DNA from 2 places in the Pseudoalteromonas sp. SCSIO 43101 genome. Region 2 is predicted to be linked to the other one. Evidence: predicted binding sites of a transcription regulator. Region 2 holds the regulator's gene; the other holds the start of a gene.

Region 1 (4,424 bases), 370 kb from region 2:
CATTCGAACAACAGTACCCAGAGCTTCATTTAAGTTTTGGCCTTATAGCAGCACCACTTGATAGCACAGTAGATGCTGAGGAGTTAATTAATCGTGCTGATAAGAAAATGTATCAAGCGAAGGAGCATATAGGCTCATATATTATGCGCTAGCGGGTCATTCGCTTTACAAAGACAACAACGAACAAAGCAAGCGAGAAGCTGCCACAGAATGCTTCTATTGCTGCAATCAACCTTGAAAAGCCAATCGGAGTAATATCCCCATAACCAAGGGTTGTAAAAGTTACCACACTGAAATAAAAACTATTTAATAATGCCGATAAATTGCTTGTAAATGAGTTTTCAACGCTTAGTTGCATCACTGAATCTTGATAACTTACCCCAAATAAGAAATAACAAAAGGCACAGCAAATAATTAGTGACAAGCTAAAGCGAATAACATTCTCGGGTTTTTCTCCATAACCGCACAGCATGTCAATAAAACTTGAAGTAATTTGCTTGGTTGAACCTCTAGGGTACTGCGCATGGCGCATCCGTAATTCTTTGTATGTAAAGTTACCGGCTAGCTCAAATAGCCCTTGATGTTCTGAGGCTTTCCTTAAGTTTCGGTATATTTCTTCTGATTGTTCAAATAAGTCTCGGGCTTCTGCGAATTGTTTATTTTTACGAGCTTTAAATGCAGCCGCTTCTTGTAATAATTGATCGCCCAGTTCGATATTATCAATACGGCTGTCATTGAGTTTAATACCCAGTAGGTTGGTATTTTTTAAATCACAGTAATGCAAACTAGCGCTATGTAAATTGGCTTTCATCAATGAGGCGTTGGAGATTTTGTTATTAAATAAGTGAGCGCCCGTTAAATTCGCGCGGTAAAAATTACAATAAGAGAGATCATAGCCTTCTTCGTCATCCTGTTTGATTAAGTTTAGTCCTGAAAGGTTCGCTCTTTTCAGTTGCAGGCCTTCTAATAATCCCCCTTTTTTTGCATAGCGCTCTAATTTTTGGGTGAGGTCTAGCCCTGATTTATCAAATTTACTATCATGCCAAAAGCAAAATCCAGAGCCCATATCTGTTTCTTGGCACTTGTTACCTGTTGGTGAGGTATAACTACAACATGGTTTATCAGGCATAAGGACGAAAACTTATTTGTTAGTCATCTTTATAGATTAGCAGCTATTTAGCAGGGTAAAATGGAATCTCTCATTTTTATTAATTGAATTGGCTTATATTTGTTAGATTACACCTTAAAGCGCAGTAAACGCAGAACAACAGTTGCAATTAAAGTTGCTGAGCAGAAACTCACTGTTTATGCGCCTTTTTATGTCTCACAAACTGAGATAGATGGTTGGCTAAAGACAAAACAGGATTGGGTCGCAGAACAAATCGCGAGACAATCCTCACAAGCTGAACGACGTCAACTTCCTCTTGTAAACGCGACTATTAAGTTATTCGGTCAGAGTGTGCCGATAATTTTTGCTAAAGGCCCTAAAAGCACTTGGCAACAAGATGCACAATCTCGGCTCACTTTATCTATTTCATCACGGGTCAAATATCAAGAAGCTAACTACTTAGCTCTGCTAGAACGGTTTTTACATGAAAAGCTTGAGAGCTATATTGAAATGCGTGTTCATGACTACTGTTTGCAAATGACTGAAGCTTTACCTGCAAAGTTAAAGATTCAACATTATAAACGTCGTTGGGGCAGTTGTAATAAGCGCCGAGAGCTTGCATTTAATTTACATTTAGCAAGCGCGCCGACATGGGTGATTGATTATGTCATTATTCACGAACTTGCGCACCTCAGACATATGAATCATAGCGCTAAGTTCTGGCAGCGAGTGTGCCATTTTTATCCTGACTATAAAAAAGCAGAAAGTTGGCTAAAAGCAAATGGTAGTAGTTTGAGTTGGTAGCTTAAGTTAGAAAGAGTAAAGTTAGAAAGAGTAAAGTTAGAAAGAGTAAAGTTAGAAAGAGTAAAGTTAGAAAGAGTAAAGTTAGAAAGAGTAAAGTTAGAAAGAGTAAAGAGTGGTGGAGGGAGCTGGATTCGAACCAGCGAAGGCTGAGCCGTCAGATTTACAGTCTGATCCCTTTGGCCGCTCGGGAACCCCTCCACACAGATTTTACTATTGCATTTGGCCCCACTTTTCAAATAAGAAAAGTGGTGGAGGGAGCTGGATTCGAACCAGCGAAGGCTGAGCCGTCAGATTTACAGTCTGATCCCTTTGGCCGCTCGGGAACCCCTCCAATGCAACGGCGCTGATAATAGCAAACTGGTTATTTAAGTAAAGAAAAAAACTAAAGAAAATTACATAAATGCCGATAACTGGTTAATCAAGAAACTATTTGGCTAAAGACTATGCAAATTGATGGTTTGTTGCTCACAGAGAGTCAACTCGATAATCGTCTAAATAAAAGTGTTCAAGAGAAACGCCCTGGGGAGTTTGCTTTATTACTAGCAATGCTTTCTCATGATGTGCTCGATTTTAGTCAGTTTCACCTACCAAAAACTGAATTAACCAACCCTGATGTGTCTGAATCTGTTCTGCGAACTGAATTAGGAGCAGGGCCAGCACAACCATTGGCACCTGAGCAGTTTGACATGCTGATTGGTCAAGAAAATGCTTACAGGCTATTGCAAGGTGGTTTATCAGATATCAGGTTGCGTAATTGCTTAAATCCTGAACCACTGAATATACGTGATGATAGGCAGCATGTGCCACTTGAAGTGATTGATAACTGTGAACCTGCAGTTAGAAAACGTTTTTACGAAAAGAATAAACCAGTTGAGCGGCCACAAATAGATGCAGCTGCCTTTTATGACAGCCTAAATGATGAAGCTATACATCAACCTCTACATTTAGCAACAGCCTAAGTATTAGCGGCTTAATCGAATTGTCATAGACTCTGAATAAACTATATTTAAGTAAAATGGCAAAAAGTACAGCTAAATTAAGATGTGCTTGTTATAATAGCAGCCTATGGCTTAATGCCATTGTCATTGAACCAAGTTACTAGGACTATAATGAAGAAAACATTCACGCTAAACCACGAGAAAATTAAATATCCTCGTATGGTTGATGCAGCCAAGCACGAAGTAAAAAAATACTTAAAACGTGAGCGTAATAAAACACTCCCAGCAGGTGCTGACTATTGGGCATTTGACTGTAAGTTTGGTGAGTCAGCGGATGAGGCCAATGTCGTTCACGTGGCAGAGATTAATAAGTGTATTAGCGATATCGAAGCTAAAGGGCTTACATCGTTTTACGTTGAGATCTTAGCGCGTCCTGCACAGCGTCAACATCAAGAGTTTGACGAAGAGTAATATCAATACTCTTATACTAAAAAAGGGCCATCAGGCCCTTTTTTAGTTTTAAATTAACGTGCAAATGGATCGGCATTAATTTTTTCTATGTACCATTTTCCTTTCTTACGTATCATTTTCACACTGCGCATATCATCAACTTTCTTACCATTAAAATAACCAGTAAAAATTAAATTGATATTGGCTTTATCGCCATATTGCTCGCGTAAACTCATATTGGTCATATCGACTTCAATTACGACTTCATCGTATTGCATATTGACAAGGTTACGAGCGAACTGCCCAGCAGTACCATAAGATTTCATAATACGCGCCATTTTTGGAGTGGAGTATTCCATGGCAAGATTCAAATCGTTTTGGTTATATAAGGCATCAAAATAGAGAGTAGCCACATTACCTGGCGTATTTTGTTCGCCTTTTGGAGCGTCTTCGGAGCCGCAACCGAAAAGGACGCTGCTACTTAACAGGATAAAAATTAAGAGTATATTTTTCATTTTTGTTGTTTTACGAGTGAACTTAATATTAAGTGTGTGACTAAATTAGCATGATGTAAAGTTAACTCGGTAAATTTATTGGTTTTATCTATTTTAGGTAATAAAAAAGGATGCATCTTTGCATCCTTTTTAGACAACTTAGTCGTTCTTACTGAACAAGCTCTTTATCGCTGAACTCTTCAGCGAATAATGGACTAGATAAGTAACGCTCAGTTGCACTTGGTAAAATTACCACAATATTTTTATCTGCGTTTTCAGGCTTTTCAGCAAGGCGTTTTGCAGCAACAACTGCAGCACCAGAAGAAATACCTACTAAAATGCCTTCATTTTTCATCAGTTCATGCGCCATTGCAATTGCATCTTCATTTGATACTTGCTCAGCGGCATCAACAACTTCTAAATCAAGGTTACCAGGGATGAAACCTGCACCGATACCTTGAATTTTATGAGGACCCGGTTTTACTTCTTCACCAGCTAAGGTTTGGCTGATCACTGGTGAGTTAGTTGGTTCAACAGCAACTGACTGAACATTTAAACCTTTTTCAAGTTTAAGGTAGCGGCTAACACCCGTAATAGTACCACCCGTACCAACACCTGCTACGAAGATAT
Region 2 (4,424 bases):
TAGTTATTTAGTATTAAGTGCTACAGCGCAGATAAATGTGTTGCAAGAAACCGTAAGACACTTTAAAAAGGTTCACCTAAGTGGCTGTATCTTCACTAAATTGGATGAATCTTTAAGTTTAGGTGAGATTATTAGCATAGCGATTCAAAATCGTCTGCCAATAGGGTATCTTACTAACGGTCAGCGCGTTCCTGAGGATATTCGCGTAGCGAATGCTGAAAAACTAGTGAAAAAAGCTGAACAATTGTATTTAAAACGAGCAAAAGCACAACATTCAAGACGTCAAGCAGTAGCGTCGAACACAGTAGGGATGTATGATTAACACAGTATTAGATCAAGCAAGCGGCCTGCGCAAAATGAATCAAAATAATAATAGTGGCGTTAAAGTTATCGCTGTTACTGGCGGTAAAGGTGGAGTGGGTAAAACCAACGTCTCACTCAACACCGCAATCGCATTAGGCCAGCAAGGAAATCGTGTATTAGTATTAGATGCCGATTTAGGTTTGGCAAACTGTGACGTGATGCTTGGCCTTCGTGTTGAACGTAACTTATCTCATGTTTTGTCGGGCGAGTGTGAGCTTGATGAAATTCTCGTCGAAGGCCCTGCAGGAATCAAAATTGTACCAGCAACGTCTGGTTCTCAAAGTATGGTTGAATTATCGCCATCTGAGCATGCAGGTCTTATACGTGCATTTAGCGAGTTAAACACTGAGTTTGATATTTTAATTGTTGATACCGCCGCAGGTATTTCAGACATGGTATTAAGCTTTTCTCGTGCAGCCCAAGACGTTGTTGTAGTTGTATGTGATGAACCCACCTCAATTACTGATGCTTACGCACTTATAAAAGTACTTAGCCGTGAGCATGGCGTATATAAATTTAAAATTGTTGCCAATATGGTGCGCAGTTTGCGTGAAGGGCAAGAATTATTTGCTAAACTTTCAAAAGTAACGGATCGTTTTTTAGATGTTTCGATGGAGTTAGTAGCAACCATTCCTTATGACGAGAACATGCGTAAGTCTACGCGCCGTCAAAAAGTAATCGTTGAATTATTCCCGAATTCACCAGCAGCGGTGGCGTTTAAAACATTAGCAACAAAAGCAGTTAAATGGCCGATCCCTAATCAACCGTCTGGCCATTTAGAATTTTTTATTGAAAAACTAGTAAACGGCTAACTATGACAACATCGGTGAATAAAGCGATGGGATATCAATCAGCACAAAATTTAAATGCGATTGTTGAAAAACATGCCTCTTTAGTGAAAAAAGTGGCGTGCCATCTAATTGCTCGTTTACCTGCCAGTGTGCAACTCGATGATTTAATTCAATCAGGCATGATAGGCCTGATTGAAGCGTCAAAAAACTTTGATGCTAGCAAAGGTGCTAGTTTTGAAACCTTCGCAGGTATTCGTATTCGTGGTGCTATGCTGGATGAAATTCGCCGAGGTGACTGGGCTCCACGTTCAGTTCACCGAAATGCCCGCCTAGTGGCAGAAACCATTGCCGAATTAGAGAGCACGTTAAATCGTGAACCAAAAGACACTGAAGTAGCTGAAAAACTTGATATTACACTGGATGAGTACCATCATATTCTACATGATGTAAATTCTAGTAAAGTATTAGGCATTGAAGACTTAGGCGTGGATGAAGATGTCATCACACCAGTAGGTCAGGATTTAGGACTAGACAAACCGTTTAATAACGTTAAAAATGAGCGGTTTAACCAGTCTCTATTAACGGCTATCCAATCGTTACCAGAAAGAGATGCTCTCGTTTTGTCTTTGTACTACAACGACGAAATGAACTTAAAAGAAATAGGACACATACTCGATGTTAGCGAGTCGCGTGTGAGTCAAATACATGGTCAGGCGATGATTAAGCTCAAAGCAAAAATCAATGACTGGATTAATTAGTAGTAAGTAAATAAAGGTTCAAACCTCACCGGAGGATGTTTTGGATAAAAACATGAAAATTCTTGTTGTTGATGATTTTTCTACAATGAGACGTATCATTAAAAATCTATTAAGGGATTTAGGTTTTACCAATGTGCAGGAAGCTGACGACGGTTCAACAGCATTGCCAATGCTACAAAATCAAGAATTTGATTTTGTTGTAACAGATTGGAACATGCCTGGTATGCAAGGTATTGATTTGTTACGCGCAATTCGTGCTGATGATAGCCTTAAGCATATTCCTGTGTTAATGGTGACAGCTGAAGCGAAAAAAGAACAAATTGTTGCTGCTGCTCAAGCAGGTGTTAATGGCTATATCGTTAAACCATTCACTGCTGCGACACTTAAAACCAAATTGGAAAAAGTGTTTGAACGTTTAGGTTAATCTAAGGGGAGAGGCTTATGTCAGCACTTGCTGCGCCTCAAATAAGTTTAGAGCAAGCTCGTCAACTTGTTGAGTATCTTGAAAATGGTGAACAAGAAAAAGCTGATAAGCTAATTCTTGATGCTGCGTCAAAAGAGCAATCAGAGTTGTTTGCTGAAGTCGGTAAATTGACGCGTCAACTTCATGAAGCGTTAAAAAACTTTGACCTAGATACTCGTCTCGCTGATTTAACTACCGACGCTATCCCAGATGCTAAGCAGCGCTTAAATTATGTTATGGAAATGACAGAAAGTGCCGCCAATAAAACTATGGATGCAGTTGAAGCAAGTTTACCGATAGCGCAACAACTTGCTGATGAAATTGCTGCAATTAAGCCTACTTGGGATCGTTTAATGAACCGAGAAATTGAACTCGGTGAATTTAAATCGTTATGTCATAGCCTAGATAAGTTCATGAATAACTCGCACACAAAAACCGATGAGCTTCAAGGCTTGATGACCAATGTGCTGATGGCGCAGGATTATCAAGATTTAACTGGACAAGTTATTCGTCGTGTCATTGAACTAGTGCGAGAAGTAGAAGACAGTTTAATTAATCTCTTAACTGTGTTTGGCAGTCAAGAAGATGGTCATCAACAACAAGAAAAACAGGCCATAGAAAAAGCACCTGCACCAAGTGACACACTAGCAGGTCCTGAAGGGCCGATTATTGATAAAGAGTCTCGCGATGATGTTGTTTCAGGACAAGATGAAGTCGATGATCTATTATCAAGTCTGGGCTTCTAAGAGGAGAGTAGCTGCATGAGCTTTGAAGTCGATGAAGATATATTACAGGATTTCCTTGTTGAAGCAGGAGAAATCTTAGAGCTATTGTCGGAGCAATTAGTTGAGCTTGAAAACAACCCAGAAGACAAAGATCTATTAAACGCCATTTTTAGGGGCTTCCACACTGTTAAAGGTGGTGCAGGTTTCTTAAGTATGACTGAACTTGTTGATGCTTGTCATGGCGCAGAGAATGTTTTCGATTTATTACGCCAAGGTGTACGCACTGTTACGCCTGAGCTAATGGACGTAATATTACAAGCCCTTGATACTATTAATGAAATGTTCGCCACGATTCAAAATCGCGAACAACCAGAGCCTGCAGATCCAGCCCTATTAGAAGTCCTTCATAAATTAAGTCAGCCGCCTACTGCAGAAGAGCTTGCAGGTGAAGATTTATCTGTAGCAGAGGACGTTGCAGTTGCACCTGAAGAACCAGCAGTTGAAGAGGTTGTTGTTGATACGCCTGAAGTCACAGCAGATACAGCAACAGACAACATCGATGAAGATGACCCATTTGCGTTCGATATGTTATTTGATGGCGGCGGTCTTGCTGATAGCAGCGCTGAGTCTCAAAATATTGACGAAATCACTGAAGATGAATTCGAAAGCCTGTTAGATGAGCTGCATGGAAAAGGCCAAGGACCAGCAGCATCTGCTCCTGAGTCAAATAGCAGTGACAGTGATGATATTACCGATGATGAATTTGATAGTTTATTAGATGAATTGCACGGTGTTGGTAATTTTGGGGAAGTAAAACAAGATAATACTGCCAAGCCTGAAGCTACAAGTTCTATTGAGCCAGCCTCTGCCACCCCTACTGCGGAGGCAGCAAGCAGCGATTCAGACGATGAAATTAGTGATGATGAGTTTGAGGCACTTCTTGACGAGTTACATGGCAAAGGCACAGCTCCTCAATCATTGGAAAGTTCAACCGCGGAAAAAGCACCTGAGCCACCAAAAGCTGAACCTACAAAACCTGCTCAGCCTGCAGCCTCTAAACCGGCACCTGCACCTGCACCGAAACCTGCAGCTAGTAACCCTGCTCCAGCTCCTGCAAAAGCGCCAGCAGCTTCAGCGGCACCGAAAAAGGCTCCGCCTCCACAGGCAGAAACAACGGTTCGTGTTGATACCAAACGTCTTGACGAAATCATGAACATGGTTGGTGAGCTTGTATTGGTTCGTAACCGCTTGGTAAGTCTTGCGAATAACAGCAACAGTGAGTCAATGGGTAAAGCCATCTCGAACCTAGACGTGGTAACCGCAG

The links. The regulator FliA, encoded in region 2, starts transcription of late flagellar genes. The targets are predictions, from matches to a motif close to CTAAAGNTNNNNNNNNNNNNGCCGATA.
Region 1: the regulator FliA is predicted to act here: its motif matches at 2,295-2,321, upstream of J8Z25_RS06800 (VC2046/SO_2500 family protein).

What each region holds. Positions count from the first base shown of each region.
Region 1 covers NZ_CP072673.1:1,452,307-1,456,730, forward strand. The annotation lists gene J8Z25_RS06775 (GGDEF domain-containing protein) at 1-152, shown strand, start outside; gene J8Z25_RS06780 (ion channel) at 149-1,129, opposite strand; gene J8Z25_RS06785 (M48 family metallopeptidase) at 1,229-1,912, shown strand; tRNA gene J8Z25_RS06790 (tRNA-Tyr) at 2,026-2,110, opposite strand; tRNA gene J8Z25_RS06795 (tRNA-Tyr) at 2,159-2,243, opposite strand; gene J8Z25_RS06800 (VC2046/SO_2500 family protein) at 2,356-2,871, shown strand; gene J8Z25_RS06805 (DUF6172 family protein) at 3,022-3,321, shown strand; gene J8Z25_RS06810 (hypothetical protein) at 3,375-3,815, opposite strand; gene cysK (cysteine synthase A) at 3,964-4,424, opposite strand, start outside.
Region 2 covers NZ_CP072673.1:1,086,049-1,090,472, forward strand. The annotation lists gene flhF (flagellar biosynthesis GTPase FlhF) at 1-322, shown strand, start outside; gene J8Z25_RS05160 (MinD/ParA family ATP-binding protein) at 315-1,175, shown strand; gene J8Z25_RS05165 (RNA polymerase sigma factor FliA) at 1,202-1,912, shown strand; gene cheY (chemotaxis response regulator CheY) at 1,953-2,336, shown strand; gene J8Z25_RS05175 (protein phosphatase CheZ) at 2,354-3,121, shown strand; gene J8Z25_RS05180 (chemotaxis protein CheA) at 3,137-4,424, shown strand, end outside.